3 regions of the Arthrobacter arnarulunnguaqae genome follow, and region 2 is predicted to be linked to each of the others. Evidence: riboswitches for the same ligand, from Rfam matches in the RefSeq annotation. Region 2 holds a riboswitch; each other region holds the start of a gene.
The links. Region 2 has a riboswitch for thiamine pyrophosphate ahead of ACHAAJ_RS07080 (ECF transporter S component). Riboswitches for the same ligand answer to the same signal wherever they lie in the genome.

Region 1 (9,443 bases), on a different contig from region 2:
TAGCGGCATCGGCGGCCGGGTCCGGAGCTATTCGGGCAGCCGCGACCGCAGCGCGTCGACCCAGTCGCGCGCCTGCGCGAACGCCCCGTCCGTGTTGTGCCGCGCCACCGAGGGGCGCGAGACGGCGGCCTCCGGCTGGGCGCTCGGATAGGACCCGAGGTAGCGGATCGCCGGACTGATGCGGTGCAGTCCCGCGAGGGCGTCGGACATCCGGGCCTCGTCGATGTGCCCGTCCGCGTCCACGGAGAAGAAGTAGGACCCCAGCCCCGCGCCGGTGGGGCGGGACTCGATCCGGCTGAGGTTCACGCCGCGCGCCGCGAACTGCTCGAGGATGCCCATCAGCGCACCCGGGTGGTCCTCCGGCAGCGGGATCACCACCGTGGTCTTGTCCGATCCCGTGGGCGCCGGCAACGCGCCCGGCCGGCGGACCAGCACGAAGCGCGTGACCGCGTCCCGGTTGTCCTCGACCCCCGACCGCAGGACCTTCAGCGGATTCTGGCGGGCGACCAGCGGCGAGCAGATCGCGGCGTCGTACCCGTGGCCCGGTTCCAGCAGCGCCAGGGCGCCGGCCGCCGTCGACGATGCCGGGACGAACTCCGCCTTGGGCATGTTCGCGCCCGCCCAGTTGCGGCACTGGGCCCAGGCGTGCCCGTGGGTCGCGACCGTGCGGATTTCCTCGAGCGAGTCGATGCCTTCGCGCACCACGAGGTCGAACGTGATCGGCACCAGGACCTCGCCGACGATCTGCAGCGCGACGCCGGTCGCGATGGCGTCCAGCGTGGCGGACACCCCGCCCTCCACCGAGTTCTCGATCGGCACCATGGCTGCGTCGGCGGCCCCGGAGCGCACGTTCTCCAGCGCGGCGTTCACGCTCGACGCCGGCACGCGCTCGGCGCCGTCGGCGCCGGGGACCTGCAGGAGCGCTGACTCCGTGAAGGTTCCGGACGGCCCCAGGTACGTGTAGATCATCGGACGTTGGGCTCCTGCCCGTTGTCGCTCTCCATCGGAAGCCCGGCCTCCAGCCACGCCCCGGAGCCGCCGGCGATGTTGAAGGCGGTGTACCCCTGACCCACGAGGAACGCCGCGACCTGCGCCGAACGGCCGCCGGTGCGGCAGATCACGTAGGTGTCCTCGTCGGGATCCAACTCGTCCAGCCGCGTGGGGATCTCCGCCATCGGAATGTGGAGCGCGCCCTTGGCGTGGCCCTCGACCCACTCGTAGTCCTCGCGCACGTCCAACACGGCGGCGCCCTCGGGAATCTGGTTGACCTCGACGGTCTCGAACTCGCTCATTTTCATCCTTTCGGTGGGATCCTCCCCAACCACCCCAGCCTATAGTGGGGGAAACGGCCGGAACTCAACATGAAGGGGTCCGATCAGCCCACGCGGCGGGCACCGGTAGACCATGGATCCATACCCACACCCCCACACCGCGCTCGAGTTGCGCGGCCTGCTCGCCTCCGGCGCCCTGTCCGCCCGCGAGGCCGCCGAGCACTACCTCGCGCGGATCGCCGAGCTCAACCCCCGCCTCGGCAGCTTCACGACCGTCACCGGCGAGCGCGCGCTCCGGGACGCGGACCGGGCCGACGCCGCCCTCGCTGCCGCCCGGCGCGACGGGGCCGAAACGCCGCCGCTGCTCGGCATGCCGCTCGCTTGGAAGGACCTCTGGGAGGTCGCCGGGGTCCCCACCACCTACGGGACCGCCGCACTCCCCCACGTCCCCGCGGAGACCGACCATCCGCTGGTGTCCCGGGTGCACGCCGACGGCGCCCTGAGCCTGGGAAAAACGCAGATTCCGGAGTTCGGGCTCAACTGCTACTCGGAAAACCGCATCGCCCCTCCGGCGCGCAATCCGCTGGATCCGCGCCTGTCGCCGGGCGGTTCCTCCGGCGGGAGCGCGGCCGCCGTCGCCGCCGGAATGTTGCCCTTCGCCCCCGGGAACGACGGCGGCGGTTCGGTTCGCATCCCGGCCGCCGCGTGTGGCCTGGTGGGCCTGAAACCGGGCCTGGGCACGGTTCCGGCGGACCTGGCCAACGGCTCCGTCGACGCCTGGGGCGCGCCGCGGTTCGTCGCCTCGGGGCCGATCGCGCGCAACGCCGCGGACGCGGGCCTGCTCCTGGACTCCATGGTCGGGGGCACGGACGGCGCGTTCCTGGCCGCGGCGCTCGCGGCCGATCCGGGCGGCGGGCGTGCGCTGCGCATCGGAGTCTCCACGCACTCGCCCTTCGCGTCGCACTACGAGATCGCGCTCTCCCCGGCGGCCGCGGCGGCGCTGGATGCCGGCGTCGTGCTGTTGGAACGGGCCGGCCACCACGTGGAGGAGGCGGAGATCCGCTACGACAACCGCTATGCGCCGGCGTTCCAGGCCATCTGGACCGCGGGGCTGGCCGAGGCGCGGATCCCGCGGGCCGGCGAGCCGCACCTGACGCGGTTTACGCGCTCCTTCCGCGATCGGGCGATCGCGCGCCCCGACGCTCAGAAGGCGTCCGCCGCGCGCATCCTGCGCCGCATCGCCGAGGACTCGCGCGCGCAATGGGGACGGTACGACGCCGTGCTGACGCCGGCCCTGGCGCAGACGCCCCGCCCGATCGGCCACTACAACTCGCATCCCCCGGACGACGACTACCGCCTGCAGTGCCAGTACACGCCGTTCACGTCGATCGTGAATGTGGCCGGCGTGCCGGCCATCGTCCTGCCCACGCTGTCCACCGGGGCGGGACTGTCGATGGGGGTGCAGCTGATCGGCCGCGCCGGCGCCGAGGCCGGGCTGCTGGGACTGGCGGCGCAGCTCGAAGCGGCTAGGTGAAGTCCCCGGACATGGCGGACATGACCGGCAGGAAGAGCACGAGCAGCAGCAGGAGCACGAGCCCCAGGACCACGACGAGGTAGCCGAGGACCAGCCCGGCGATCGCCATGCCGCGGCCCTCGGGCTCCCGGCGCAGGGCGATGTGCCCGACGACGATCGCGCCGATCTGCGGAAGGAGGAGGAACCCGCCGGTTACGAGCCCAACGATGCCCAACACCAGCGCGACGATGCTCAGCGTCTTCGGTTCCGCGGCCGGATACGCGCCGGGGTAGACGCCGGGATGGGCCTGCTGCTGCGGCGCCTGGGCGGCGTACGGATTCTGCGGCGCGGGACCTCCCGGTTCCGAGTACCAGGAGGGGTGGCTCGGATCGTTGAACGGCCGTTGTTGCTCGTTGCCCATGGTCCCCGCGTCCTCGCTGTTCGTCCCCGCTGTACGAACCCATTCTAGGATGGCGAAATGTTCCCGCACACCTCCGACTTCGGCGGCGAATCTGTAAAGCTGTACCCATGGCGAACCGAGCGGGCACAGTAGCCCTCCCCCAGGACCTGATCGACGTCGATGCGGTGCGCGGCGCGTACTTCGACATCATTCCGGATCCGTCCGATCCCGTGCAGCGCGTCGCCTTCGGCACGTCGGGACACCGCGGAAAATCCCTGAACGGCTCGTTCAACGAGAACCACATCGCGGCCATAACCCAGGCGATCGTGGAATACCGGACCGGCCAGGGCATCACCGGCCCGATCTTCGTCGGCAAGGACACCCACGCGCTCTCGGACCCGGCGCAGGACACCGCCCTGGAGGTGTTGGCGGCCAACGGCGTCCGGGTCCTCTTGGACGCGCGCGACGCCTGGACCCCGACGCCGGCGCTAAGCCACGCGATCCTGGCCCACAACCGCGACGGCGGCGCCGCACGGGCCGACGGCATCGTCATCACCCCCTCCCACAACCCGCCCAGCGACGGCGGCTTCAAGTACAACCCGCCGCACGGAGGACCCGCCGACTCCGACGCCACGGGCTGGATCGCAAGCCGCGCCAACGAACTGCTCGAGGCCGGCCTCAAGGGCGTCAAGCGCATCCCGCTGGCGCGGGCCAAGGCCGCCGAATCGGTCGGGACCTTCGATTTCCTCGCCGGCTACGTCGACGACCTGCCCTCGGTGCTGGACATCGACGCCATCCGCAACGCCGGCGTGCGCATCGGCGCGGACCCGATGGGCGGCGCCTCCGTGGACTACTGGGCCGCCATCGCCGAGCGCCACCGCCTGGACCTGACCGTGGTCAACCCCGAGGTGGATCCCCGCTTTGCGTTCATGACCTTGGACTGGGACGGGAAGATCCGCATGGACTGCTCCTCGCCCTCGGCCATGGCCTCGCTGATCGGCAAGGTGCGCGACGGCGGGGACCTGTACGACATCGCGACCGGCAACGACGCCGATGCGGACCGCCACGGCATCGTCACCCCGGACGCCGGCCTGATGAACCCCAACCACTACCTCGCCGTGGCCATCGACTACCTCTACCGCAACCGACCGCAGTGGCCCTCCGGCGCCGGTGTCGGCAAGACGCTGGTGAGCTCGTCGATGATCGACCGGGTCGCCGCATCGCTCGGACGCGAGCTGGTGGAGGTGCCCGTCGGCTTCAAGTGGTTCGTGCCGGGCCTGCTGGACGGAACCGGCGTGTTCGGCGGCGAGGAGTCGGCCGGGGCCAGCTTCGTGCGCTTCGACGGCACCCCCTGGACCACGGACAAGGACGGCATCCTGCTGGCCCTGCTCGCGTCCGAGATCCAGGCCGTCACCGGCAAGTCCCCCAGCCAGCGGTACGGCGAACTGACCGCGGAGTTCGGCGCGCCGTCGTACGCCCGGATCGACGCCGCCGCGACCCGCGAGCAGAAGGCCGCGCTGGGCAAACTGTCGGCCTCGGACGTCACCGCGACGACGCTCGCGGGGGAGGAGATCACCGCCAAGCTGACCGAGGCACCCGGCAACGGTGCGGCCATCGGCGGGCTGAAGGTGACCACCGAAAACGCCTGGTTCGCCGCCCGCCCCTCCGGGACCGAGGACGTCTACAAGATCTACGCGGAGTCCTTCCGGGGCGACGAGCACCTCGCGCAGGTCCAGGCCGAGGCGAAGAAGCTGGTCGACGGCGTGATCGCCTAGTCGCCCGGGAACCGGGCACAACGAAAAGGCCGGCCCCGTGGGGACCGGCCTTTTCCGCGCCGGCGGGCGCCGGCGTCGTGCTGGTTCTTTTCGGTCGCGCTAGTTCTTTTCGGCGGCGGCGCGGATGCCCTCGAGCACCGCGGCGACCTGGCCGGCGACCTCGGCGTCGTCCTTCGGGTGGGTCTCGGCGAAGCGGACCAGGGAACCCGGGATGGACAGCTTGACGTCCTCGAGGACGGTCGCGCCGGCGATGCCGACGGCCTTGCGGGCCTCGTCCTGCGCCCACACGCCGCCGAACTGGCCGAACGCGGTGCCGATGACGGCGGCCGGCTTGCCGGTCATGGCGCCGGCGCCGTACGGGCGGGACAGCCAGTCGATGGCGTTCTTCAGGACGGCCGGCATGGTGCCGTTGTACTCCGGGGAAACCAGCAGCATGGCGTCCGCGGCACCGGCGGCGGCGCGCAGCTCGGCCGCGGCGGCCGGAACCTGGCCCTCGATGTCGACGTCCTCGTTGTAGAACGGCAGGTTCTCGAGGCCCTCGAACACGTTGACCTCCACGCCCTCGGGCGCGTTGGCGGCGGTGGCCTCGGCCAGCTGACGGTTGGTGGATCCGTTGCGCAGCGAGCCGACGAGGGTCAGGACGGTGGTTGCCATGGGGATGCTCCTATTGGTTTGGGGAACCGGCGCGGGGGCCGATCGATCTTCCACAATATGCAACCGCATGCAATACCGGCCTGTTCCCGTCTCCGGCGTGACGCTCGACACCCCCGTGGCCGCGCTAGAGGATCCGGCGCAGCAGCCCCGCCTTCAGACGCCCGTACGGCGGGTACACGGCCCTGAGCGTATCGACCACGGCCGTCTTCGACAGAACGGACCGGAACTGGCTGAACGTCTCGAACCCCGCCCGCCCGTGGTAGCTCCCGTGCCCGGACGCCCCGACGCCTCCGAACGGGAGCGCGGGGATGGCCAGGTGCGCGTTGCAGACGTTGTGCCCGATCGCCCCGGCGCGCACCCGGTCCTCGAAGGCGGACTGCAGCCGGGGCTTCTCGCTGAACAGGTACGCCGCCAGCGGGGAGGGACGGGAGTTGATGAACCGCACCGCGTCGTCGAACGAGGCCACCCGCACGATCGGCAGGACCGGCCCGAAGATCTCCTCGGTCATGACCGGGGACGCCGGGTCGACGTCGGCCAGAATGGTCGGCTCGATGAACAGCGACTCCGCGTCCGAAACCCCGCCGCTCACGATGCGGCCCGCGCCGCCCGCGGCCGCCTCGATAAACCCGGCGAGCCGATCGAACGCGGGGCGGTTCACGATCCGCCCGTAGTCCCTACTTTTCGCGGGGTTGCGTCCGTAGAAGGACGCGATCGCCTTGGGGAGGTGCTTTTCCAGCCCGTCGGCGGCCGTCCCCACGGCCAGGACGTAGTCCGGGGCCACGCACGTCTGGCCCGCGTTCGGGAACTTGCCGAAGGTGATGCGGCGCGCGATCGCCGCGGGGTTGCCGTCCACGACGACGGCGGGGCTCTTGCCTCCCAGCTCGAGCGTGGTCGGCGTCAGGTGGCGGGCGGCCGCCTCGGCCACGATGCGGCCCACCCGCTCGCCTCCCGTGAAGAAGACATGGTCCCACCGCTGGGCCAGCAGCGCCTGGCTGGTCTCGACGCCGCCTTCCACGACGGCGACGGCGCGGGGGTCGAGGTACCGGGGAACCAGTCGCGCGATCAGCTCCGACGTCGCCGGCGCGAGCTCCGAGGGCTTGAGGACCACGCAGTTCCCGGCGGCCAGCGCGCCCACCAGCGGCGCGAACACCAGGTTGACCGGGTAGTTCCACGGACCGATGACCAGCACCAGGCCCAACGGCTGCGGCTCGACCTTGGCGGACGCCGGCTGGAACGCCAGCGGAACGCGGACGCCCTTGGCCTCCATCCACTCGGTGAGGTGGAGCTGCGCATGGTCGATCTCCCCGCGCACCAGATCCAATTCGGTCAGGTGCGCCTCGACGGCCGATTTGCCGAGGTCCGCGGCCAACGCCTCGAGGAACTCGCCCTCGTGGGCGTCGAGCATGCGCTCCAGTGCGCGCAGCTGCCCCGCACGGAACCTCCGGGGGTGGGCCAGGTGCGTGGACGCCGAGTCGCGGAGCCGGGTCACGGTCTCCGCGACGACGGGGACGGCCGGGACGGCCGATGACGCGTCCGCGACGGTGTCCGCGCGCGGCGGACGCGGCTTGGTGCGAGAAAAAAGACCCATGGTCATCAACCTAGCCGTTTCGGCATCCGCCCGAGCACGAGGGAGTTCACGGGCGGAACGCGGTAAGCTCGCCTGCAGTGACACGGGGTGTCCGCCAGGGACTGAGATCACACCCGTACACACCTGATCTAGTTCGTACTAGCGGAGGGATGTCGCCCATGGATTCCATTGCGCCTTCACACCTTGTTCCACCCGTCGTCTCGCCCGAATCGGCCGCGAACCACCTGGGGCGGCTGCGCGCCACCGCGCCGCTGGTCCAGTGCCTGACCAACACGGTCGTCGCGAACTTCACGGCCAATGTCCTCCTCGCAGCCGGCGCCGCCCCGGCCATGGTGGACGTTCCCGGCGAGGCCGCCGAGTTCGCCCGCCTCGCCTCCGGAGTCCTGGTCAACCTCGGGACCCCGCACCGCGAGCAGCGCGAGGCCATGCTCGAGGCCGCCCGCGCCGCGCACGAATCCGGCACGCCCTGGGTGCTGGATCCCGTGGCCGTGGGCGCGCTGGCCCTGCGCACCGGGTTCGCGGGCCTGCTCGTTGAGCTGCGCCCCGACGTCGTGCGCGGCAATGCCTCGGAGATCATGGCCCTCGCCGGCGTCGGCGCGGGGGGACGCGGCGTGGACGCGACGGACGATGTCGACGCGGCGCCCGGCGCGGCTGCCGCGCTGGCCCGCCGGACCGGCGGCGTGGTGGCAGTCTCCGGCGCGGTCGACCTGATCACGGACGGCGAGCGCACGGTGCGCGTGCACGGCGGCAGCCCGCTGCTCACGCGCGTCACGGGCGGAGGCTGCGCGCTGGGCGCCCTGGTCGCCGCGTTCGCCGCGGCCGCGGACGATCCATTCGCCGGCAGCGTCGCCGCGCACGCGTTCTTCTCGGTGGCCGCGGAGGCCGCGGCCGCCTCGGCGACGGGTCCGGGGAGCTTCGCCGTCGCATTTCTCGACGCACTGTCCTCCACGACGCCGGAGCAGCTTGCGGAACGGGCGGTGCTGCGATGAGCGCCGCGTTCGACCTCTCGCTCTACCTGGTGGCCAACGCGGGGAGCACCAACGGGCGCCCGCTGGCGGAGATCGTCGCCGCGGCGGTCGACGGAGGGGCGACGATCGTCCAGCTCCGGTGCAAGGACGTCCCGGCCCGCGCCTTCCTCGACGACGTCGTGGCCTGCTCCGAGCACACCGCGGGCCGCGCGGCGCTCGTCGTCAACGACCGCGTGGACGTGTACCTGGCCGCCCGTGAGGCCGGCGCCCGCGTCGACGGCGTGCACATCGGGCAGTCGGACCTGCCGGCGCCGCTGGTGCGCCGTTTGATCGGCCCGGACGCGATTCTCGGTCTCAGCTCGGGGAAGCTGCCCCAGCTGGAGGCCCTCGCGGCCATGCCCGCCGGCACGGTCTCCTACCTGGGGACAGGTGCGGTTCGGCCGACGCCGACGAAGAAGGACCACCCGGATCCAATCGGCTTCGGCGGGCTGGCGGAGTTCGTCGCCGCCGCGCCGCTGCCCTGCGTGGCCATCGGCGGGCTGGGCCACGGCGACGCGGGCGCGGTCGCCGTCGCGGGGGCGTCCGGCATGGCGGTGGTCCGGGCGGTCTGCGCGGCGGAGGACCCGGCCGCCGCCGCGCGATCGCTGCGCGCAGAATGGGAGGCGGCCTGCGCCGCGCGCCGATCGGGGGACCGCGCATGAGCGCCGTGCCCAACATCCTGTCCATCGCCGGGTCCGATCCCTCGGGCGGCGCCGGAATCCAGGCGGACCTGAAGTCGATCGCCGCGTGCGGAGGCTACGGAATGACCGCCATCACGGCGCTGACGGCGCAAAACACCCGCGGCGTCAGCGGCGTCCACATCCCCCCGGTGGATTTCCTGGCCGCCCAGCTGGCGGCGGTCGCGGAGGACATCCGGATCGACGCCGTCAAGATCGGCATGCTCGGCAACGCGGAAACCATCCGGACGGTGTCCACCTGGCTCCAATCCCTCCCCCCCACCACGCGAAGTGGACATTACCGGGGGTTAGTTAAGGGTGGTGATGTCCACTTCCGGGGGTTGGGGGAGGGGCGGCCGGTGGTGGTCTTGGATCCCGTCATGGTCGCCACCAGCGGGGACCGGCTCTTGGACGACGACGCCGGGGCCGCACTGCGCGCGCTGCTTCCCCTCGCGGACCTCGCCACGCCCAACCTCGCCGAGCTCGCCGAGCTGTCCGGCGCACCCCTGGCCGCCAGCTGGGAACGGGCACTCGAACAGGCCCGCTCCGTCGCGGCCG
Region 2 (9,443 bases):
CGCTGGGGACAATCTGGCCCGTGATCGATCCGCGCGGCACTTCGGGAACGACCCGGGTGAGGTCCTCCATCAGGTTCTCGTCGGTCTCCTGCGACCAGTCGGTGGCGAACACCACGTCCAGGCCGGTCACCAGGGGGCCGCGGACGCGCGCCATCAGATCCACCCACTCGCGGCCGGCCGCGTGCGCGGACGCGCGCTTGTATCCGGGCTCGATCAGGTTCTGGCTGCCGGTGAACGCGACCTCCCCGTCGATGACCAGGATCTTCCGGTGGTTTCGGAGGTCGGGGCGGCGCCATCGCCTGCGCTGGAGCGAGACGGGCAACATGGCGCGCCACTCGATGCCGGCGTCGTTCAGGCGCTTCTTGAGCTTCGGGAATCCCTTGATCCGGGCGGTGCCCAGGTGGTCGAAGAGGAAGCGCACCTTCACGCCGCGGGCCGACGCCGCGTCCAGCGCGTCCAGCAGCGGACCCGCGAACTCCGGGTCGTCGCCGACGATGTAGAACTGGACATGCACGTAGCGCTCGGCGTCGTTGACCGCGGCGGTCATCGCCTCCAGCGACGCCCGGTAGCCGGTGATGAACTCCAGCGCGTTGCCCTCCTGCATCGGGAAGGCGCCGAGGTTGCGGTTCAGCTCGACGGCGGACCTGACCCAGTCGGGGGCGTCGAACTCGCTGTCGTCGATGTCCAGGTGCTGCGTGGCCGCCAGGACGCGGTCGTTGACGTCCTTCTGCCGCTGGATGCGTCGCTCCGACAGGCGGAAGTTGCCCAACAGGAGGAACAGGACCAGCCCGACGACCGGCATGAAGAAGATGGTCAAAAGCCAGGCCATCGCCGTGGTCGGCCGGCGGTTTCCGGGGACGATGCCGATCATGACCAACCGGATGCCCGCATCGATGACCCAGGCGGTCACGAGAAGCCATGCGGGAAGCGATTCCCACAATGCGAGCGCGTCGAACACGGAACCTCCCAGTCACGCCGAACAATGCCCTCAAGCCTAGCCGCATCCGGCGTGCGCCGGGCGTAGGGTTTATCCATGACTGTCTTGGTGTTTGTGGACCCCTCCCACCCGGCCGGCCGGGTGGCCGACGCGTCCGTTCCGCAGCTGTCCGCACTTGATCAGGGCGCCACCCGGGGCGACGGCGTGTTCGAGTCCGCGCTGTACACGGACGGCGCGGTGCGCAAGCTGGACGCGCATCTGTCCCGCATGGTCGTTTCGGCCGCGAGCTGCGATCTGCCGTTGCCCGCCGAGGACGCCTGGCGGGCCGCGATCGCGACGGCGGTTCAGGCCTACGAGGCCGAACGCGCAGCGGGCACCGGCGGACCGGACACCTCGGACGACGAGGCCGTGGTGAAGCTCGTCGCGACGCGCGGACCCGAGGGCGCCGGCCACGGAACCGCCTGGGTGGCCGTTTCGCCGGCCCCTGCGCTGGGACGCCGGCAGCGCTCGGAGGGCATCGCCGTCGTGCTCCTGGACCGCGGCTACGACTCCACGATCGCCGACCGCGCCCCCTGGCTGCTGATGGGCGCCAAGACGCTGTCCTACGCCGTCAACATGGCCGCCCTGCGGCATGCCCGCAAGCAGGGCGCAGACGACGTCATCTTCGTCTCGAGCGACGGCCGCGTGCTGGAGGGCCCGACGTCGACGGTGCTCCTGGCCGTGCGCGAGGGCGGACGCAAGCGCCTGATCACCCCGATGCTGGAAACGGGAATCCTGCCCGGCACCACGCAAGGGGCCATCTTCGCCGCGGCCGAGTCGGCGGGTTGGGAGCTCGGCTACGGTCCGCTGGAGCCGCAGCACCTGATCCAGGCCGACGCCGTCTGGCTGGTTTCCAGCGTCCGGCTCCTCGCGCCGGTGAACTCGCTCGACGGCGTCGAACTCTCCCGCGACCCGGAACTGCACGCGGAACTCACAGCGATGGTCAACGCCATCCGCTAGCCGCGCCGCCCGCGCGCCGGGCGGCTACGTCCAGACGAGGTTCCATTGGCCGGAGGCCACGGACGCCCAGACGGCCGCCGCGCCCAGGAGCGCACCACCGGCCACGACGCCGAGGTCCCGCCGTGCGAACACGGATTCGCGCGCCCAGGACCTTTCGGCGCCGCCGAAGCCCTTGGCCTCCATCGTGACGGCCAGCCGCGACGCGCGGCGGATGGCCTGAACCAAGAGGCCGAAAGCCTGGCCCAGGTTCGCCAGGATGCGCTGGCCCAGCGACCCGCGCGATCCCACGCCGCGCGCGCGGCGTGCCATGCCCAGGGTCGTCCACTCCTCGACGAGGAGTCCGAGCAGCCGCATGCCGGCCAGCGCCCCGAGGACGAATCGGTGCGGCAGCCGGGCCTTCTGCGCCAGGGCGTTCGCCAGGTCGGTCGGGTCCGTCGTGGAGAAGACGAGGACCGCCGGCACCGCGACGGCGAACGCGCGCAGCCCCGTCGCGAGACCCGCGACGAGCGACCCCTCCGTGACCGTGAACACTGCGAGGTCCAACAGCACGGCGCCCGAGTCGTTGCCCACCAGCGCGGTGCCCCATGCGCCGAACAGCCCGGCGACCAGCAGCGGCCAGGCCCGGGCGAGGAAGCGCGCTATGGTGATGCCGGCGAGCGGCAGCAGGCACAGCGTCACCAACACCACGAGTCCGGCGCTCACGAAATCCAGGGTCGCCACCAGCGGGATGGTCGCCAGCGCGACGGCGCCGAGCTTCGCCAGCGGATTGGAGCGGCCGAGGAGACTGGTCCGGCCGGACGCAGTGGGCTCCAGCAGGCCGGGCCGTCCGACGTCGGCGCCCCCCTCCGCCGCGGGCGGACCGGCGGCGAGGGTCTCCACGGCCAGCGTGCGTGCGCCGAGTGCCGCGGCGAAGTGTTCGTCGTGGGTCACGGCGACGACCGAGGCTCCCGCCTCCAGATGCTCGCGCAGCAACAGCGCGAGTTCGGTCCACGTGTTCATGTCCTGGCCGAACGTGGGTTCGTCCACGATCAACACCGACGGCCCCGCGGCGAGCACGGTGGCGACCGAGAGCCGGCGTTTTTCGCCGCCGGACAGGGTGAAGGGGTTCGCGTCGGCCAGGTGCCGCAGCCCGAGGCGGTCCAACAAGCCATCGACCCGTTCGGCGATCTGATCGTCGCCGAACAGCGGAATCCGGCTCCCCGACACCCGCGCCTGCCGCGGACCGAACGCCAGCTCCTCGCGCACCGTGGCCGCCACGAACTGGTGTTCCGGCTCCTGGAAGACGGTGCCGATGCGGCTGACCAAGTCGGCTGCCTTCCACCGGTGGGGACGCTCGGCGAGGACGGTGGAGTTGGCCCTCGCCGAACCCTCCGGCGGGTCGCCGGGCGAGGTGAGCGCCGGCGTCGCGACGACGCGTCCCGAGCGTTCGGGAAGGAGTCCCGCGAGCGTCAGGGCGAGTGTGGACTTGCCGGAGCCGTTCGCTCCGGTGATGCAAAGGGCCTCCGCGGCGCCCAGTCGCAGGTCCACTCCGGCCAGTGCCACGGGGGCGCCCGCGGTCCGGGCCACGGACAGCAGCTCGGTGCGCAGCAGCATCTCCCCGGCCGGGCGCGCGCCGGCGTCGTCCGCCATCGCCGGGAGCACCGGGAGGATCGGCACGTGGCCGGGAACCCACACGCCGGCGCGGATGAGATCCTCGCGCACGGGGCCGGGGGCGAACAGTTCGGCGGGAGTGCCCTGGTGCGCCACGCCTCCCCCGGGCTCGAGGACCACCACGCGGTCCACGTGCGGTGCCCAGGCATCCAGGCGGTGCTCGACGATGACGGCCGTCGCCCCGGTGAGTTCCAGTGCCGCCACCACGGCGTCGCGGACCTCGCGGACGCCCGCGGGATCCAGGTTGGCCGTGGGCTCGTCGAGCAGCACCAGACCGGGCCGCATAGCCAGGATCCCGGCGAGCGTCAGCCGCTGCTTCTGGCCGCCGGAGAGGGAGGACGACGGATGGTCGAGCCCGACCCGCAGCCCGACGGCGTCCAGCGCCTCGGCGACCCGGGGCCAGATCTCATCGCGCGGCACGGCGAGGTTTTCGGCCCCGAACGCCACGTCGTCGCCGACGCGCGCCTGGACGACCTGCGTCTCCGGGTCCTGCTGCATCAGTCCTGCGCGGCCCGTCGACGCGTGGGCCGGGCGACCGTCGACCAGCAGTTCCCCGGCGGATGCCGTGTCCTCGTCCGCGTGGAGCACGCCGGCGAGGGCGTGGAGCAGGGTGGATTTGCCCGCGCCCGACGGCCCGGCGAGCAGGATCCGCTCCCCCGGCCGGATGTCCAGGTCGAGGCCACGCAGGGCGTCTCGGGTGCGGTCGGCATGCCGCCAGCCCCACCCTCGGGCGCTCACCGAGGCGGGCGCGTGCCCGGCGACGGGCCGCGTGCCCGGCGCGGCGCCGTGTTCGCCACGCCGCTCCGCTCCGTGGCCGGCGGCACCGGCGTCGTGCATGTGGGTGGCCATGAGGGGACCTACCGGCTAGCCCCGGGCCGGTTCCTGTCCGGCCTTGCGGGAGGCGAGGGCGGACAGCGCACCGGTGCGGGCGAGTGCCCGGGTGGCCAGCCAGGACAACAGCCCGGCGATGACGATGCCGGAGACGGTCATGCAGCCCACGTAGACGAGCTTCATGGCGGCGGTGTATTCGGGGAACCAGTTGAAGACGAACGCGTCGTTGATTCCGCCGAAGAGGCCCGCCGCGGCGCCGGCGAGGAGCGCGGTCACCAGGCCCCAGCGCCGGTAGAGGAACGCGGCGAACACGAGTTCGGCGCCGAGGCCCTGGACAAGCCCGGACACCAGCACGGTCCAGCCGTATTCGGAGCCGAGGAACGCGGACACGACGGCGGCGACGGTCTCGCAGAACAGGGCCGCGCCCGGCTTGCGGATGATCAGCGCGCCCAGCACGGCCGGGAAGAGCCAGAATCCGGCCACGAGCGCCGAGGACGGCGGGAAGGCGACGAAGAGGAAGTCCAGCGCGTGGTGGATGGTGTTCCAGCCGAAGAAGATGACGCCGGAGGCGACGGCGATCACGGCCGCGACGACGATGTCGACGACGCGCCACGAGGCGCGCGCGTTGCGGGGGTTCTGCAGGGTGGTCATGGTTTTTCCTCCTTGAGGGCAAGGAGGGGAGGAAGAGTCGACGGCGCGCTCACCCTGAGATCTCGACTCCCTTCGCCGGTACTAGCCGGAGCAGGTTCGAGGGTCTGCGTCGAAGCGCACTCTCAGCATCAGTTGACCGGGCCGTTGGGCACCGATCGTGACGCTCCCCTGTCGTAGTTGTTCAGTGTCCCCAGTCTAGCCCCGCGTTATGCTGGGCAGGTAATCACGCCGAACGACGGGAGCACTGCACGTGAACATTCTGCTGAAGGTGGGCGGCACCATCATTTCGCTGGTCGCGGGGCTGGCCGGCGCCAAGGTCGTGGACGCGGTCTGGACGAAAGTCACCGGCAACGAGCCGCCCAAGCCGACGAACCCCAAGACGCAGGCGGAGGCGACGCTGCGCCAGGCACTGGGCTTCGCCGTGATGTCCTCCGTGGTCGCGGCCGTGATCCAGGTGGCGACCAACCGCGGGACGCAACGCGCCATCGCGCGGTTCAACCGCACCCTCGACGAGGTCTAGAAGGCGTCTAGGGGCTGCCCGGCGGGGTCTCGCGGCCGCCGGCGTTGCCGTCGGCGGCCCGGGCCACCACCTCGTCGAGGTCGTCCAGCACCAGCGTTTCCTTCTTCAGGTGCCTAGTCCGGTATCCGGATCGACCGACCATGTGTGCGCTGACTGGTGCCGTCAGCAGCTGGAGCATCCACGCCAGGAACAGCGCGGGGGCCACGGACCACGAGCCCATCTGCAGGCCCACGGCCGTGAGCATCAGCAACAGCCCCAGCACCTGCGGCTTCGTGGCTGCGTGCATCCTGGACAGCAGGTCGGGAAAGCGGAGCATGCCGATTCCGGCGGCGAACGACATCAGCGCGCCGACGACCAGGAAGACGGCGGACACCACGTCCACGGCGGTCCCCCACAGCGAATTGTCCATTAGGAGTTCCTCCGGTCCGTCACGTAGCGCGAGATCGTCACCGAGCCGATGAAGCCGATCACGCTGGCCGCCAGGACAAACGGCAGGTGGTCGATGTGGTGGTTCGCGGCCATGTCGATGCACAGGGCGGCGACGACGATGGTCAGGAGCACATCCAGGCCGATGACCCTCTCCAGGATGGAGGGGCCGCGGGCTATGCGGACGAGGGCCAGGGCCGCGGCGGCCGCGATCAGCAGTCCCGAGGCCCATACGGCGATGTCCATGATCATGCTGTCCTCCCGCGCTTCGCGCCGGCCTCGGCGCCGTTCTCCGCCTCGAGCGAGGCAAGTTCCTCGCGCGTCCCCATCACGCGAATCAGCCGGGCCTCGGTGGCGCGCACCTTGCGGCGGAAGTCCTCCGCCTCCTCCCGGGTGTTCACGTCCAGGACGTGGAGATACAGGGTCGCGTTGGGACGGTCCACCTCCACGGTGAACGATCCCGGTATCAGGGTGAGGACGTGGGAGACCGTGGTGATCATCAGGTCCTCGCGGCTGCGCAGGCCCACCCCGACGACGGCGCTGCGCACCTTGGGGCCCTTGACCAGCGCGGTGCCGAGGACCTGGAAACTCGCGACGGCGATGTCCCACACGAACCGCGCGGCGAAGAGCGCTGCGCGCCACACGTTGAACCGGCCGCTGAGCTCCACCGGCGGTAGCCGGAACGCGGACACGACGCCGAGGGAGATCAGGAACCCGAACACCAGGTTGCCGATGGCGAAGTCCCGCCAGAGCGCGCCCCAGACGAGCACCATCCACACCAGCAGCGGCAGCTCCACCATGAAGCGCGCACGCTTGCGGCGACGGGATGCGGCGCCGGGGGTGCGCATGCCCAGTGCGGACGGACGCGTGGGAGTCACGGTGCCACTCCCGTCACGGGTGCGTTGCGCTCCGAGGCGGTCCCCAGCACCGCCGAGATGTAGTCGTTGCGGTCCATCATGTTGCGCGCCGCCTGCTCGCTGAGTCCGAACAGCGGGCCGGCGAACACCGTCAGCGACAGGCCCAGGACCACCAGGGCGGCCGTCGAGCCGACCATGGCGCGGGGCAGGAGCTCGATGTCGCCGCGGTCGCTGAACCGGCTGGCGGGATGGTCGGCGACGTGGCGGTAGGTGGTCACGCGCCCGCCGTCGGCCGCGCCGACCAGGAGCAGCGGGTCCGGGTCCTCCGCGTCCTCCGCCTTCCGCCAGAACGCCCGGTTCCAGACCCGAGCGACGGCCAGCAGGGTCAGCAGCGACGTGGCCACGGCCCCGCCCAGGAGAACCCAGGCCAGCGGTGTCCCGAGTTCGATCCCGCCCTGCAGCAGCCCCAGCTTGCCCAGGAAGCCGGAGAACGGCGGGATGCCGGCCAGGTTCATGGCCGGGAGGAAGAACAGGACGGCCAGCACCGGGGAAAGCTTGGAGAGCGATCCGAGCCGGTCGGCGTTCGAGGTCCCGGCGCGGCGTTCGATCAGGCCCGTCACGAGGAACAGGGACGTCTGGACGATGATGTGGTGGGCGACGTAGTAGACCGTCGCGGCAAGCGCCGCCACGTTGCCGATGGCGAGCCCGAACACCATGAAACCGATGTGGCTGGTGAGCGTGAAGGAGAGCATGCGTTTGATGTCCGCCTGCGCGATGGCGCCGAGGATCCCCACGATCATCGTCAGCAGCGCGACCACCATCAGCACCGAGTTGATGCGGTCCCCGGGGAACAGCAGGGTCTCGGTGCGCACCATGGCGTAGATGCCGACCTTGGTCAGCAGTCCCGCGAACACCGCGGTCACGGGCGCGGGGGCCGTCGGGTAGGAGTCCGGGAGCCAGAACGAGAGCGGGAAGACCGCGGCCTTGATCCCGAACGCCACCAGGAGCATCAGGTGCAGGATCATCTGGGTGCCCGGATTGAGGTCGTTCAGCTTGAGCGCGAGGTCCGCCATGTTCACCGTTCCGGTCGCGGCGTAGATCATGCCGATCGCGATGAGGAACAACATGGAGGACACCACGGACACGACGACGTACGTCACGCCCGCGCGGATCCGCGCCGTCGTTCCGCCGAGGGTGAGCAGGACGTAGGACGCCGTCAGCAGTATCTCGAAGCCGACGTAGAGGTTGAAGAGGTCGCCGGCCAGAAACGCGTTGGAGACGCCGGCCACCAGAATCATGTAGGTCGGGTGGAAGACGGAGACGGGGCCGTCCTCGTCGCCGTCGGCCATGCCCTGCCCGGTCGCGTACACCAGCACGGCGAGGCTGACCGCCGTGGAGACCACGAGCATCAGGGAGGAGAACTCGTCGACCACCAGTGAGATGCCGAACGGCGGGGCCCATCCGCCGATCAGGACGGCCTGCGCTCCGTGGCCCCAGGCCGCGGTCAGCAGCCAGACCTCGAGCGCCAGGGTGATGACGAGCGTGGAAATCGTGGTGATGCGCTGGATCCGCGTATGGCGGCGCAACACGAAGGCCAGTGCCGCGCCCAGAATCGGAAGTGCTACGGCCAATGGCGCGAAGGCCACGGCGGCCAATGGTTCGGTCATCGTGCCTCCCTGTTTCTCCCGTGGTCGTCTGTTCCGGCGCTTTCCTCCGAGGAGGCCTGCCGCCGGTCGGATTCGTTTGCCGACCGGTTGGCGTCCGCGGTGGCCCGCGAGGCGGCCTCGTCGGTGTCCTCGCTGAACTCCGTGGTGTCCGCGGGGACCTCCGCGTCGTCCTCGAAGTCGAAGTGGGACTGCTCGGCGACGCGGCGGTCCTCGAGGTCGTCCACCACTTCGTCCCGCCGGGCGATGACCCAGGACCGGTAGATGATGGCGAGCATCAGGGCGGTCACGGCGAAGGTGATCACGATCGCCGTCAGGATCAGCGCCTGCGGCAGGGGGTCGGAATACGCGTCCGCGGGAGTCTCCGGGTCGTAAAGCGGGGCGAGCCCCGGCAACCCGCCGGCAATCAGGATCAACAGGTTCGCACCGTTGCCGATCAGCAGCAGGCCCAGCAGGACGCGCGTCAGGCTGCGCTCGAGCAGCAGGTAGATGCCGGCGGCGAACAGGACGCCCATGACCAGCAGTAGGGTGACGTTCGGTGTCATCGGGCCACCCCCTCCGTCTGCGGGGCCGCGGGGTTTTGGGGCTCTTCCGGGGTGGCGCCCTCGGAGCGTTCGTCGATCTCGGAGCCGAGGCTGCGCAACACGTCGACGACCAGGCCGACGACCACCAGGTACACGCCGACGTCGAAGATCGTCGACGTGACGAACTTGTGGTCCCCGAACACCGGCAGCGAGAACTCCAGGGCGGCGCTCTGGAACATCTGCCCGCCGAAGAACAAGGGCACGACGCCGGAAAGCGTCGCCGTCGCCAGCCCCATTCCCAGGAGGGTTCCGGGGCTGATCGGGGTCGACTCCGCGAGCTCGAACCGCCCGCCCGCGAGATAGCGGATGGTCAGGGCCAGCCCC
Region 3 (9,443 bases), on a different contig from region 2:
ATCTGGTTCTACGTCGACGAACGCTCCGTTGTACTGACCGACGTCCACACACACCATCCCAACGCCACCAAATAGGTCAAAAGGTCGATAACGGTGACCTGTCGCGGCGGTCCTATGCCCCGCCTGTCGGTGCCCACCGCCACTGGACCCCGTCCGCGCCGCCTCGCTTCGGGCGGCGCGGACGGGGTCCAGTGCTTCGAGGTTAGGCGTTCGGCGAGCCCACCCCGATGGTCTGCTGCAGGTAGACGCTGCCGCCGGCCCCGGCGAACTCGCGGCTCTTCTCCTCCATGCCCTCGGAGATCCGCCGCTCGATGTCCTCGGCCAGCACCTGCTGGTCCGCGGCCGAGCCGAACTGCTTGCGGATGTCCTGCGAGATCCGCATGGAACAGAACTTCGGCCCGCACATCGAGCAGAAGTGCGCCGTCTTGGCCGGCTCGGCCGGCAGCGTCTCGTCGTGGAACGCCTCCGCCGTGGCCGGATCCAGCGACAACGCGAACTGGTCCTTCCAGCGGAACTCGAAGCGCGCCTTGGACAGGGCGTCGTCACGCTCGTGCGCACCCGGATGGCCCTTGGCCAGGTCGGCGGCGTGCGCGGCGATCTTGTACGTGATCACCCCGGTCTTCACGTCGTCCTTGTTCGGCAGCCCGAGGTGCTCCTTCGGGGTGACGTAGCAGAGCATCGCCGTGCCGTAACGGGCGATCTCCGTGGCCCCGATGGCGCTGGTGATGTGGTCGTAGCCCGGCGCGATGTCCGTCACCAACGGGCCCAGCGTGTAGAACGGCGCGCCGTCGCACAGCTCCTGCTGGCGCTCCACGTTCTCCCGCACCAGGTGGAACGGGATGTGCCCGGGCCCCTCCACCATGACCTGGACGTCGAACTCCCACGCCCGTTTCGTCAGCTCGGCCAGCGTGTCGAGCTCCGCGAACTGAGCGGCGTCGTTCGCGTCGGCGATCGAGCCGGGCCGCAGCCCGTCGCCCAGGGAGAACGCGACGTCGTACCGGGCGAAGATTTCGCAGAGCTCGTCGAAGCGCTCGTAGAGGAAGTTCTCGCGGTGGTGCGCCAGGCACCAGCCCGCCATGATGGACCCGCCGCGGGACACGATCCCCGTGACGCGCTCGGCGCTCAGCGGCACGTAGCGCAGCAGCACGCCCGCGTGGATGGTCATGTAATCCACGCCCTGCTCGCACTGCTCGATCACGGTGTCGCGGAAGACCTCCCAGTCCAGCTTCGCCGCGTCGCCGCCGACCTTCTCCAGCGCCTGGTAGATGGGCACGGTGCCGATCGGGACGGGCGAGTTGCGGATGATCCACTCGCGCGTGGTGTGGATGTCGTCGCCGGTGGACAGGTCCATCACGGTGTCGGCGCCCCAGTGGGCGGCCCACTGCAGCTTGTCCACCTCCTCGGCGATCGAGCTGGTCACGGCGGAGTTGCCGATGTTCGCGTTGATCTTCACCAGGAACGCCTTGCCGATGACCATCGGCTCCGACTCGGGGTGGTTGATGTTGTTGGGGATGATGGCCCGTCCGGCGGCGACCTCGCTGCGCACCAGTTCCACGTCGCATCCCTCGCGGAGCGCCACGTAGCGCATCTCCTCGGTGACGACGCCGGCGCGCGCGTAGTGCATCTGCGTCACCACGCGCCCAGCTAGCGAACGCCGCGGGACCGGACGCGCGCCCTTCCATTCGGATGATGCCGCGCCGCGGCGCACGGCCGACTTCCCGTCGTCGTGCAGGTTGCGCTCGCGGCCGCCGTACTCCTCGGTGTCCCCGCGGCCCTCGATCCACGCGGCGCGGAACGGCGGCAGCCCCTCCAGCGGGTCGCTGCCCGGCCCCGCGGTGCGGTAGACGTTCAGCGGCGGATTGGGGTTTCCGTCCGGGGAATCGTCCAGGCTGATCGCCGTCACCGGCACGCGGATGCCGGAGTCGGCGTCCTCCAGGAACGCCGGCGAGTGGGCCGGGTGCTGTTCGGAGGCACGGTGGATGGACTGGTTTTCTGCTGAAACGCTCACGGATGAGCCCTCACTTCCTACGCCGGCATGACCCGGACAGGTTCGACGGTCGCAGGCAGCGTCAGCCTGATCTCAGCCCTTGCGAGGGCACCCGTGTGGACGATGGCGAGCCTAGCCCACTTGGGGCGCCCGGGCCAACGGGCGCCCCATTCCGGAGCGAGAGCTCAGGCCGGATCCCCGGTGCCGTCCCCGTGCGGGAACTGCGGCACCTGGGGCGCCGTCGTCGTCAGATGCGCGACGGCGGGGCCCCCGACCGCGCGGTAGGCGTGTTCCGCGTCGCCCGGGAAACGCAGGAAATCGCCCTCGCCCAGGCGGCGGAGGTCCCCCACCGGACCGGCCTCCAGCGTCCCGGACACCACATACAACTGGTGCAGGGACCCGAATCCGTGCACCTCGACCACGCGCGTCTTCGTCGACGGATGCACGCGCAGGACATGCGTCCGGACGTATCCGGACCCATAGATCCGGTCCAGGTCCCTGACGTGCGCGACGCCAGCGGCACGCCAGGATGCGTCCGCCGCCAACGACTCGTGGACGGGAGTCCCCCATTCGGTCAGCAGCCGCACGACGCTGACGCCGAGCCCGTGCCCGATGCTCTCCAGGGTCCCCACCGTGGGGTTCCCGACGCCGCCCTCCACCTTGGACAGGGTCTGCTTGGAGATGCCCGCCAGCGCCGCAAGCTCGCCGAGCGAGAGGTCGCGCTCCACGCGGAAACGGCGGATGTTCCGGGAGACGAGGTCGTTGGCCTGCACACCCCAAGTGTCACCTATAAGTGACGAACTGTCATGTTTGACAGCCGCACGATGGCGCGGGAAACTAAAGCATGACCCGTAGCACCCCCGCGCCCCGCGACGACCGGACGGCCGTCGACAAGGCCATGTCGCTGCTCAACGCCTTCGGCAACGACGCGTTCGTCGGCGTCGGCGTCAGCGAACTCGCCCGCCGAGCCTCGCTGTCCAAGTCCACCGCCTTCCGGCTGCTGGCCACCCTGCAGAACAACGGTGCCGTGGAGCGCGCCGGCAACGCATACCGACTGGGAAAGATGATCCAGGACCTGGGCTCGACGCAGGAGGACGCGCTGCAGGGCCGCATGCGGGACGCGCTCACGCCGTTCCTCGCGGACCTCTACGAACTGACCAAGCAGACGGTCCACCTCGCCGTCCTGCAGGGCACCGACGTCGTCTACCTCAATAAGCTCTACGGACACCTGCAGGTGCGCAGCCCCTCGCGCATCGGCGGGCGTGCCCCGGCCTACTGCACCGCCGTCGGCAAGGTGCTCCTGGCCTACGATCCCGACGCCGCGGACGAGGCCATGCGCTCCGAAATGCTGGCCTGGACGCCGGCCACCATCACGGACCCGGACGCCTTCCGCCGCGAGCTCCTGGAGGTCCGCAACACCAACCTCGCGTTCGACCGCGAGGAGATCCTCACCGGTCTGAACTGCATCGCCGCCCCGATTTTCGGGCCCAACGGCAAGCCGGTGGCCTCGATGTCCGTGTCCGGGCCGGTCGGCAAGTTCGTCCCGGACTCGCAGGCCACCGTCCTGCGGAAGGTCTGCTACGCCGCCTCGCGCGCCGTGGCGGCGATCAGCGGGCAGCAGCACCAGGCCAAGCGGCAGGCGGCCAAGAGCGCCTAGCGCCGGACCGCCTAGCGCGTGGGGACGTCGTCGATCCGGCGCGACTCCTCGAGCACCCAGTCCGGTTCGGCGGCCATCAGGGAGACCGCCCGGTCCGGCAGGTCGACGTCGACGACGTAGCGGTAGCCGGCCCTCTCTGCACGCGCGATCTGCGCGACGTCCCCCTCCGGGGTGGAGACCACCAGGCGCCGGCAGGCCGGTTCGGCCTCCATGACGCGTTCGGACACCAGCTGGAGCGCCTCCGCGGGGGCGTCGGGCGACGGCACGAGCAGCCGGTCCCGCACGGAGGCCGGGTAGGCGGCGTCCAACTCGCTCTTGGCCACACGGACCACCGAGACGCTCCCCCGCGGGGCCCCGTCCTCGGTGACCGCGAACGTGGACTCGAAACCCGGCTCCGCGGAAACCGGGGCGGCCGCCCACGACGGCGGAAGCGCATCGGGCCAGCGCAACTGGTCGACCTCGTCGTTGGCGTGGTCGTTGTCGGCGTGCTCGTCGTGGTCCATCATGCGGCTACTCCTCCTCGCTGACCAGGCGGCGGATGGCCGGCTTGTCCAGTTTTCCCGCCCCGTTGCGCGGAACCGCGGCGGTCAGCACCAGCTTCTTGGGCAGCTTATAGCGCGCGAGGTAAGTCGCGGTGAACTCGCGGACGGACTCGATGTCCGGCACGGACCCGTCGGCGCAACTCATGACCGCCACCACCGACTCGCCCCACTTCTCGTCGTCGACGCCCACGACGGCGACGTCCAGGACGCCCGGGTACTCCATCAGCGCGCGCTCGACCTCCGCCGGATAGACGTTCTCGCCGCCCGTGATGATCATGTCCTTCAGCCGGTCCACGATGTAGAAGTAGCCGTCCGCGTCCCGGTAGCCGATGTCCCCGGTGCGGAACCAGCCGTCGTGGAACGCGGCGGCTGTCGCGGCGTCGTCGTTCCAGTAACCGGGAGTGACGTTGGGCCCCTTCGTCCACATCTCCCCGGTCTCGCCTGGCGCGAGGACGTCCGCACCGGTCGCCGGATCCACGATCTTGACCTGGCTGTACGGCATGGGGATCCCGCAGGATCCGCCCTTCGCGTACGTCAGTTCCGAGGGCAGGTACGTGGCGAACGGGGACGTCTCGGTCAGGCCCCACGCCTGCTGCACGGCTACGCCCTTGTGCTCGTACTGCCTCAGCAGCACCGGCGGGACCGGCGCGCCCGCGCAGATGAGCGCCCGCAGGCTGGAGATGTCGTGCGCCTCGAACTCCTTGGTCTGCTGCATCGCCGAAAGCTGCGCCGGGACCAGGAACGCCTGGGACACCCCGTACTCCTCGATGTCGCGCAGGGTCTGCCGCGGATCGAAGGTGCGGCGGAGCACCGTGGTGCCGCCGCGCACCAGCACGCGGATGGTCAGCGCGTTCAGCCCGCCGACGTGGAACAGCGGCGCGACCGCCAGGTTGGTGTCCCCGCGGCGCGTGTCCACCAGCGAATCGACGTTCACGGAGTTCCACCACAGGTTTCCGTGCGTGAGCTGCACGCCCTTCGGGACCCCGGTGGTGCCGGACGTGAACATCAGGATCGCCAGATCGTCCTCGGACCGTTCCACGGCCTCGGGCACCTCACCGCCGGCGGCGCCGAGGAACGCGGTCAGGGGCGTCCAGAACGACGCCGGCTCGCCCGCCACGGGCACGGCGGGATCGTTGTCCACGAGCACGAAGCGCTGCGTTCCGGCGTCGTGCCCGGCGAAGCCCGCCAGGGTCTCGACGACGTCCTGGTGGCAGGGCTCGACGACGACGACCGTGGGCGCCGAGCGCTCCAGCAGCACGCCGACCTCGCGCGGGGCGAGCCGGAAGTTCAGCGGCTCGAACACCCCGCCGAGCCACCAGGCGGCCAGCATGGTGGTGATGAAGGTGGCGCTGTTCAGGCCCAGGTAGGCCACGCGGTCGCCGTCGGCCACACCCTGGGCGCGTAGCGCGGAGGCCATCCGGCCGGCGTCGCGGGCGAGTTCGCCGTAGCCGATCTCGCGCCCCTCGTACACCAGCGCGGTGGAGTCGGGCGAGTACGCGGCCTGGCGGAGCACGCCGCCGACCGGGTTGATGTCGATCCGGTTGCTCATAGCTGGTCGCCTCCCGCGGCCCGGTCCCCGAAGCCGCGGACGGCGATGCCGCCGTCGGCGGGGATGATGGCGCCGGTGATGTTCCCGGCGTTGCTCCGCGATCCCAGCAGCACGTAGGAGCCGGTGAAGTCCACGGGCTCCACCGAGGCGTCGTGCAGCGGGATCAGCGGGTTGTTGCCCGTGACCTCCGAGCGGGCGAACGAGTCCGCGATGGAGCGGCCGTCCAGACCGATCGACGCCGGTCCGCGCAGGTCCGTGTTCATGCCGCCGACCGCGACCCCGTTGACGCGCACCTTCGGCGCGAGTTCGTAGGCGAGCTGGTTGACCAGCCCGCGGCAGGCGAACTTCGACGCCGTGTAGACGGGCCCGCCGCCGGCGGTGTGGAAGGAGGCGTTGGACAGCGTCATGACGATGGACCCCCGGGTCCTGACCAGTTCCCGCCACGCCGCCTCCACCGTGAGCAGGTAGCCCTTGACGTTGATGGAGAAAAGCTCGTCGAACGCGTCCCCCAACTGCTCCCCGTCCAGGCGCGTGATGGAGCGGTTGTAGTCCCAGATTCCGGCGTTGGGCACCAGGATGTCCAGCTTGCCGAAGCGCGCGACGGTCTGTTCGACGGCGTCGTGCAGGTCGCGCGTCTCGCGCACGTCGCCGGCGATCGCCAGCATGCGCTCCGGCGCGGCGCTCGCGTCAACCACGGCCTGCAGCTTGGCGAGGTCGCGGCCGAAGATCGCCACGGAGGCGCCCTCCGCCAGGTAGCGTTCGGCCACGGCCCGGCCGATCCCGGACCCTCCGCCGGTCACCAGGGCGACGTCGCCCCGGAGCCAGCCGGCCTGCTGTGTTTCACTCATGTGGACCTCTCGTGGTGAACGGTGCGGCTAGAAGAACGTGCTGAGGTTTTTCGCCTGGAGGACATTGGCGTCGAAGAGGATCTCTCGGCGCGCGACGCGGAATCCGCCGTCGGGCTGGATGCGCAGGATGTCCGTCCGTCCGCCGGCGTAGATGTCCGTTTCCGTTTGCAGGCGGTTGCGGTAGACCAGGAAGGCGCAGCGCGCGCTCAGGGTGCCGTCGCCCTGGTGGTGGACGGTGACGTTGGAGATCAGGTGGCGGGTCCGCGATGGCGGATCCTCGGCCCAGGCCATGCCGGAGTCGTAGCGGCGGATGCGCCAGGCCAGGGATTCCTTGGTCTCGTCGAAGTAGGCGGCCTCTCCCTCGCGTCCGATGGACAGCGCGGCCTGCCGGCGGAGCCGGTTGGTGCGCAGCGGGGCCCAATAAAAGAGGTCGTCGTCGAACACCTCGAGCCAGTCGGCGAAGCGGCCGTCGTCCAGGAGCTCGGCTTCGCGGAAGTAGAACTGCTGGACGCGGTAGGACAGCTCGGAGTCGACCAGGCGGCCGTCCAACTCGTCGGTCTTCGGCGCGCCCTTGTCCGATGTGGTGTTGTCCGGTGCGGCTGTGTCCAGCCCCGCCGTGGGGGCCACGTTTTCGGTCATGGTTTCGGCTCGCGTTTCTTGGAGGGGATCGATGGGATCGGGGTTAGCGGGCGAGTTTCTTGAGGTCGATGTCCGGGTCCGCCAGCTTCGCGGGATCCACCAGGATCCTGCGGTCGATGATGCGGCGGGCCGCGCGCACGGTCAGGCCGCCGTCGATCGCGGCGCACCCTCCCATGTATCCGTCCGGGTCCAGCCGGAAGCTGGCCAGCGGGACGCCGTCGCGCTCGCGGAGCACCACGCTGCCCTCGCCGAGCATCGAGCCGACGCCCTCGACGTGCACGCCGTGGCGGTCGGACCAGAACCAGGAGGCGCCGTGCGCGGGCAGGTCCTGCCCGAGGAGCGAGGCGGCCGCCGTCGTTCCGGTGTTCATGGCGTGTTCCCAATGCTCCGCGCGGCGCAACAGCGTGCCATCGGGCAACCGCGTCCGGGACGAGTCGCCCACGGAGTAGACCAACGGGTGGGTGGTGCGCTGGTGCTCGTCGACCAGCGTCCCGTTGTCGATGTCCAGGCCCGCGGAGGCCGCCAGTGCCGTCTCCGGAACGATTCCGATGCCCACCAGGACCAGGTCGGCGTCGATCGTTGAGCCGTCGTCCATCCCTACGTGGTGCCCGGCGTCGTCCACCGTGATGGCCGCGGGGATGCCCGTGACCAGGCGGACGCCGCGCTCGGTGTGCATGCGGTGCAGGCGTCCTGCGAGTTCCGGGCCGACTGCGGGGACCAGTGGCGGGTCGACGGGATCGATCAGCGTGACGTCGGCGCCCAGCGCGATGGCCGAGGACGCGGTCTCGGCGCCGATCAGGCCGGCCCCGATGATCGCGAGCCGGACGCCGGGCTTCAGCAGACCGCGCAGCTTGTCGGCGTCGGCGCGGTTGCGCAGCTCCAGGACGGATTCCAGGTCCCCGCCCGGGATGTCCAGGCGGCGGGCGGACCCGCCGGTGGCCAGCACGATCCGGTCCGCGGCGCGCTCGGTCCCGTCCTCCAGGACCACGACTCCGGCGTCCGGCCGCAGCGCGACGGCCCGGCCCGTGACGACCTCGACGTGGTGTTCCTCGAACCAGGCCGCGGCCGAGAGCAGGATCTGCTCGCTGCTGCGGCTGCCCAGAAGGTAGTCCTTGCTCAGCGGCGGGCGGTCGTAGGGCAGGCCCTCGGGGTCGATGATGGCCAGGGAGCCGGTGTACCCGCGGGAGCGCAGCTCCTTGGCCGTGGTGAAGCCGGCCATCCCGCCGCCGACGATGGTGACCGAGTCAAGAGGCATCGTCGGCGCCTTCGTTCGGGTACAGCAGGACCTCGCCGTCCTCGACGACCACCTTGTGGGTGCGCGCCGCGACGGTCGCGGGCATGCACATGGCCGCGCCGGACTTGAGGCAGAACTTGGCGGAGTGCACGGGGCACTCGACCTCGGTGCCCTCGATCCAGCCATCCGCCAGCGACGCGGTCTCGTGGGTGCACTCGTCGTTCAGCGCGTAGAAGTTGCCGTCCTCGGCGTGGAACACCGCGATGTCCTCGCCGGTGCCGTTTTCGTCGCCGGGCACGACCTTCGCCTCGCCCTCGTCGATGTCGTCGACGCTGCCCACGTTGATTGCTTCGCTCATGGTCCTGCTCCTTGGCTGGTGGTATTGGTTACTTGCCCATGTTCTCGTGCCAGGCCGGTTCGTTCATAAGCCCCGCCCAGTGGCTGTAGAAGGCGCGGCCGGCGGCGTCGGAATAGAGTTCCGAGGTCTGGCCGGGGTAGACGCCGTCCTCGCGTTCACTGCCGATCCCCATTTGGAAGTTCAGCGGGACGCGGTTGGTGACGAAACCGTGGGAGATCGCCTGGACCTCGGACCAGTTCTCGCCGTCGTCCGCCTCGAAGATGCCCGAGGGTCCGAAGGTGCGCAGGTTGTAGAGGCGCTGTGCGTCCTTGACCTCGTCCGGCATGGACTTGTCCACCAGGACCCAGGCCCAGACCTCGATCTTGTCCGGGCCCTTGGGGTGCCAGACGCGGATGGAACCGTTGATCGGCAGGTAGGAGAAGTTCGGGAACACGGTCGCGTGGCCCGTGGTCATCGGTCCTTCGACGGCGGCGTCCCCGAGCCGTTCGCGCAGCGCCGGGTAGTCGTAGTACTCGTGGACCGGGCCGGCGTCGAACCGGGACTTGGGGTGCGTGGGGAAGCCGGCGCCATGGCCGTTGGGGGCCACGAACTGGCGCCCGGGGGTGGCGACGATCTCCGCCTTGGGCCCG

Region 1: it holds a riboswitch for thiamine pyrophosphate, as region 2 does, so the genes downstream of both, thiM (hydroxyethylthiazole kinase) here and ACHAAJ_RS07080 (ECF transporter S component) in region 2, are expected to answer to the same signal.
Region 3: it holds a riboswitch for thiamine pyrophosphate, as region 2 does, so the genes downstream of both, thiC (phosphomethylpyrimidine synthase ThiC) here and ACHAAJ_RS07080 (ECF transporter S component) in region 2, are expected to answer to the same signal.

Annotation. Positions count from the first base shown of each region.
Region 1 covers NZ_JBIMER010000021.1:21,721-31,163, forward strand. The annotation lists gene ACHAAJ_RS14140 (diacylglycerol/lipid kinase family protein) at 1-3, shown strand, start outside; gene pheA (prephenate dehydratase) at 28-969, opposite strand; gene ACHAAJ_RS14150 (rhodanese-like domain-containing protein) at 966-1,292, opposite strand; gene ACHAAJ_RS14155 (amidase) at 1,405-2,805, shown strand; gene ACHAAJ_RS14160 (DUF4190 domain-containing protein) at 2,798-3,205, opposite strand; gene pgm (phosphoglucomutase (alpha-D-glucose-1,6-bisphosphate-dependent)) at 3,313-4,959, shown strand; gene ACHAAJ_RS14170 (NAD(P)H-dependent oxidoreductase) at 5,059-5,613, opposite strand; gene ACHAAJ_RS14175 (aldehyde dehydrogenase family protein) at 5,738-7,201, opposite strand; TPP riboswitch at 7,275-7,368, shown strand; gene thiM (hydroxyethylthiazole kinase) at 7,360-8,190, shown strand; gene thiE (thiamine phosphate synthase) at 8,187-8,870, shown strand; gene ACHAAJ_RS14190 (bifunctional hydroxymethylpyrimidine kinase/phosphomethylpyrimidine kinase) at 8,867-9,443, shown strand, end outside.
Region 2 covers NZ_JBIMER010000005.1:133,046-142,488, forward strand. The annotation lists gene cls (cardiolipin synthase) at 1-958, opposite strand, end outside; gene ACHAAJ_RS07070 (aminodeoxychorismate lyase) at 1,034-1,936, shown strand; gene ACHAAJ_RS07075 (ATP-binding cassette domain-containing protein) at 1,961-4,435, opposite strand; gene ACHAAJ_RS07080 (ECF transporter S component) at 4,451-5,068, opposite strand; TPP riboswitch at 5,119-5,248, opposite strand; gene ACHAAJ_RS07085 (DUF4235 domain-containing protein) at 5,319-5,588, shown strand; gene mnhG (monovalent cation/H(+) antiporter subunit G) at 5,596-5,997, opposite strand; gene ACHAAJ_RS07095 (MrpF/PhaF family protein) at 5,997-6,266, opposite strand; gene ACHAAJ_RS07100 (Na+/H+ antiporter subunit E) at 6,263-6,862, opposite strand; gene ACHAAJ_RS07105 (Na+/H+ antiporter subunit D) at 6,889-8,538, opposite strand; gene ACHAAJ_RS07110 (Na(+)/H(+) antiporter subunit C) at 8,535-9,080, opposite strand; gene ACHAAJ_RS07115 (Na+/H+ antiporter subunit A) at 9,077-9,443, opposite strand, start outside.
Region 3 covers NZ_JBIMER010000010.1:3,955-13,397, reverse strand. The annotation lists gene thiC (phosphomethylpyrimidine synthase ThiC) at 203-2,008, opposite strand; TPP riboswitch at 2,006-2,113, opposite strand; gene ACHAAJ_RS10485 (helix-turn-helix domain-containing protein) at 2,173-2,760, opposite strand; gene ACHAAJ_RS10480 (IclR family transcriptional regulator) at 2,832-3,644, shown strand; gene ACHAAJ_RS10475 (GNAT family protein) at 3,656-4,150, opposite strand; gene ACHAAJ_RS10470 (acyl-CoA synthetase) at 4,155-5,735, opposite strand; gene hcaB (3-(cis-5,6-dihydroxycyclohexa-1,3-dien-1-yl)propanoate dehydrogenase) at 5,732-6,583, opposite strand; gene ACHAAJ_RS10460 (aromatic-ring-hydroxylating dioxygenase subunit beta) at 6,611-7,222, opposite strand; gene ACHAAJ_RS10455 (FAD-dependent oxidoreductase) at 7,266-8,477, opposite strand; gene ACHAAJ_RS10450 (bifunctional 3-phenylpropionate/cinnamic acid dioxygenase ferredoxin subunit) at 8,467-8,814, opposite strand; gene ACHAAJ_RS10445 (aromatic ring-hydroxylating oxygenase subunit alpha) at 8,843-9,443, opposite strand, start outside.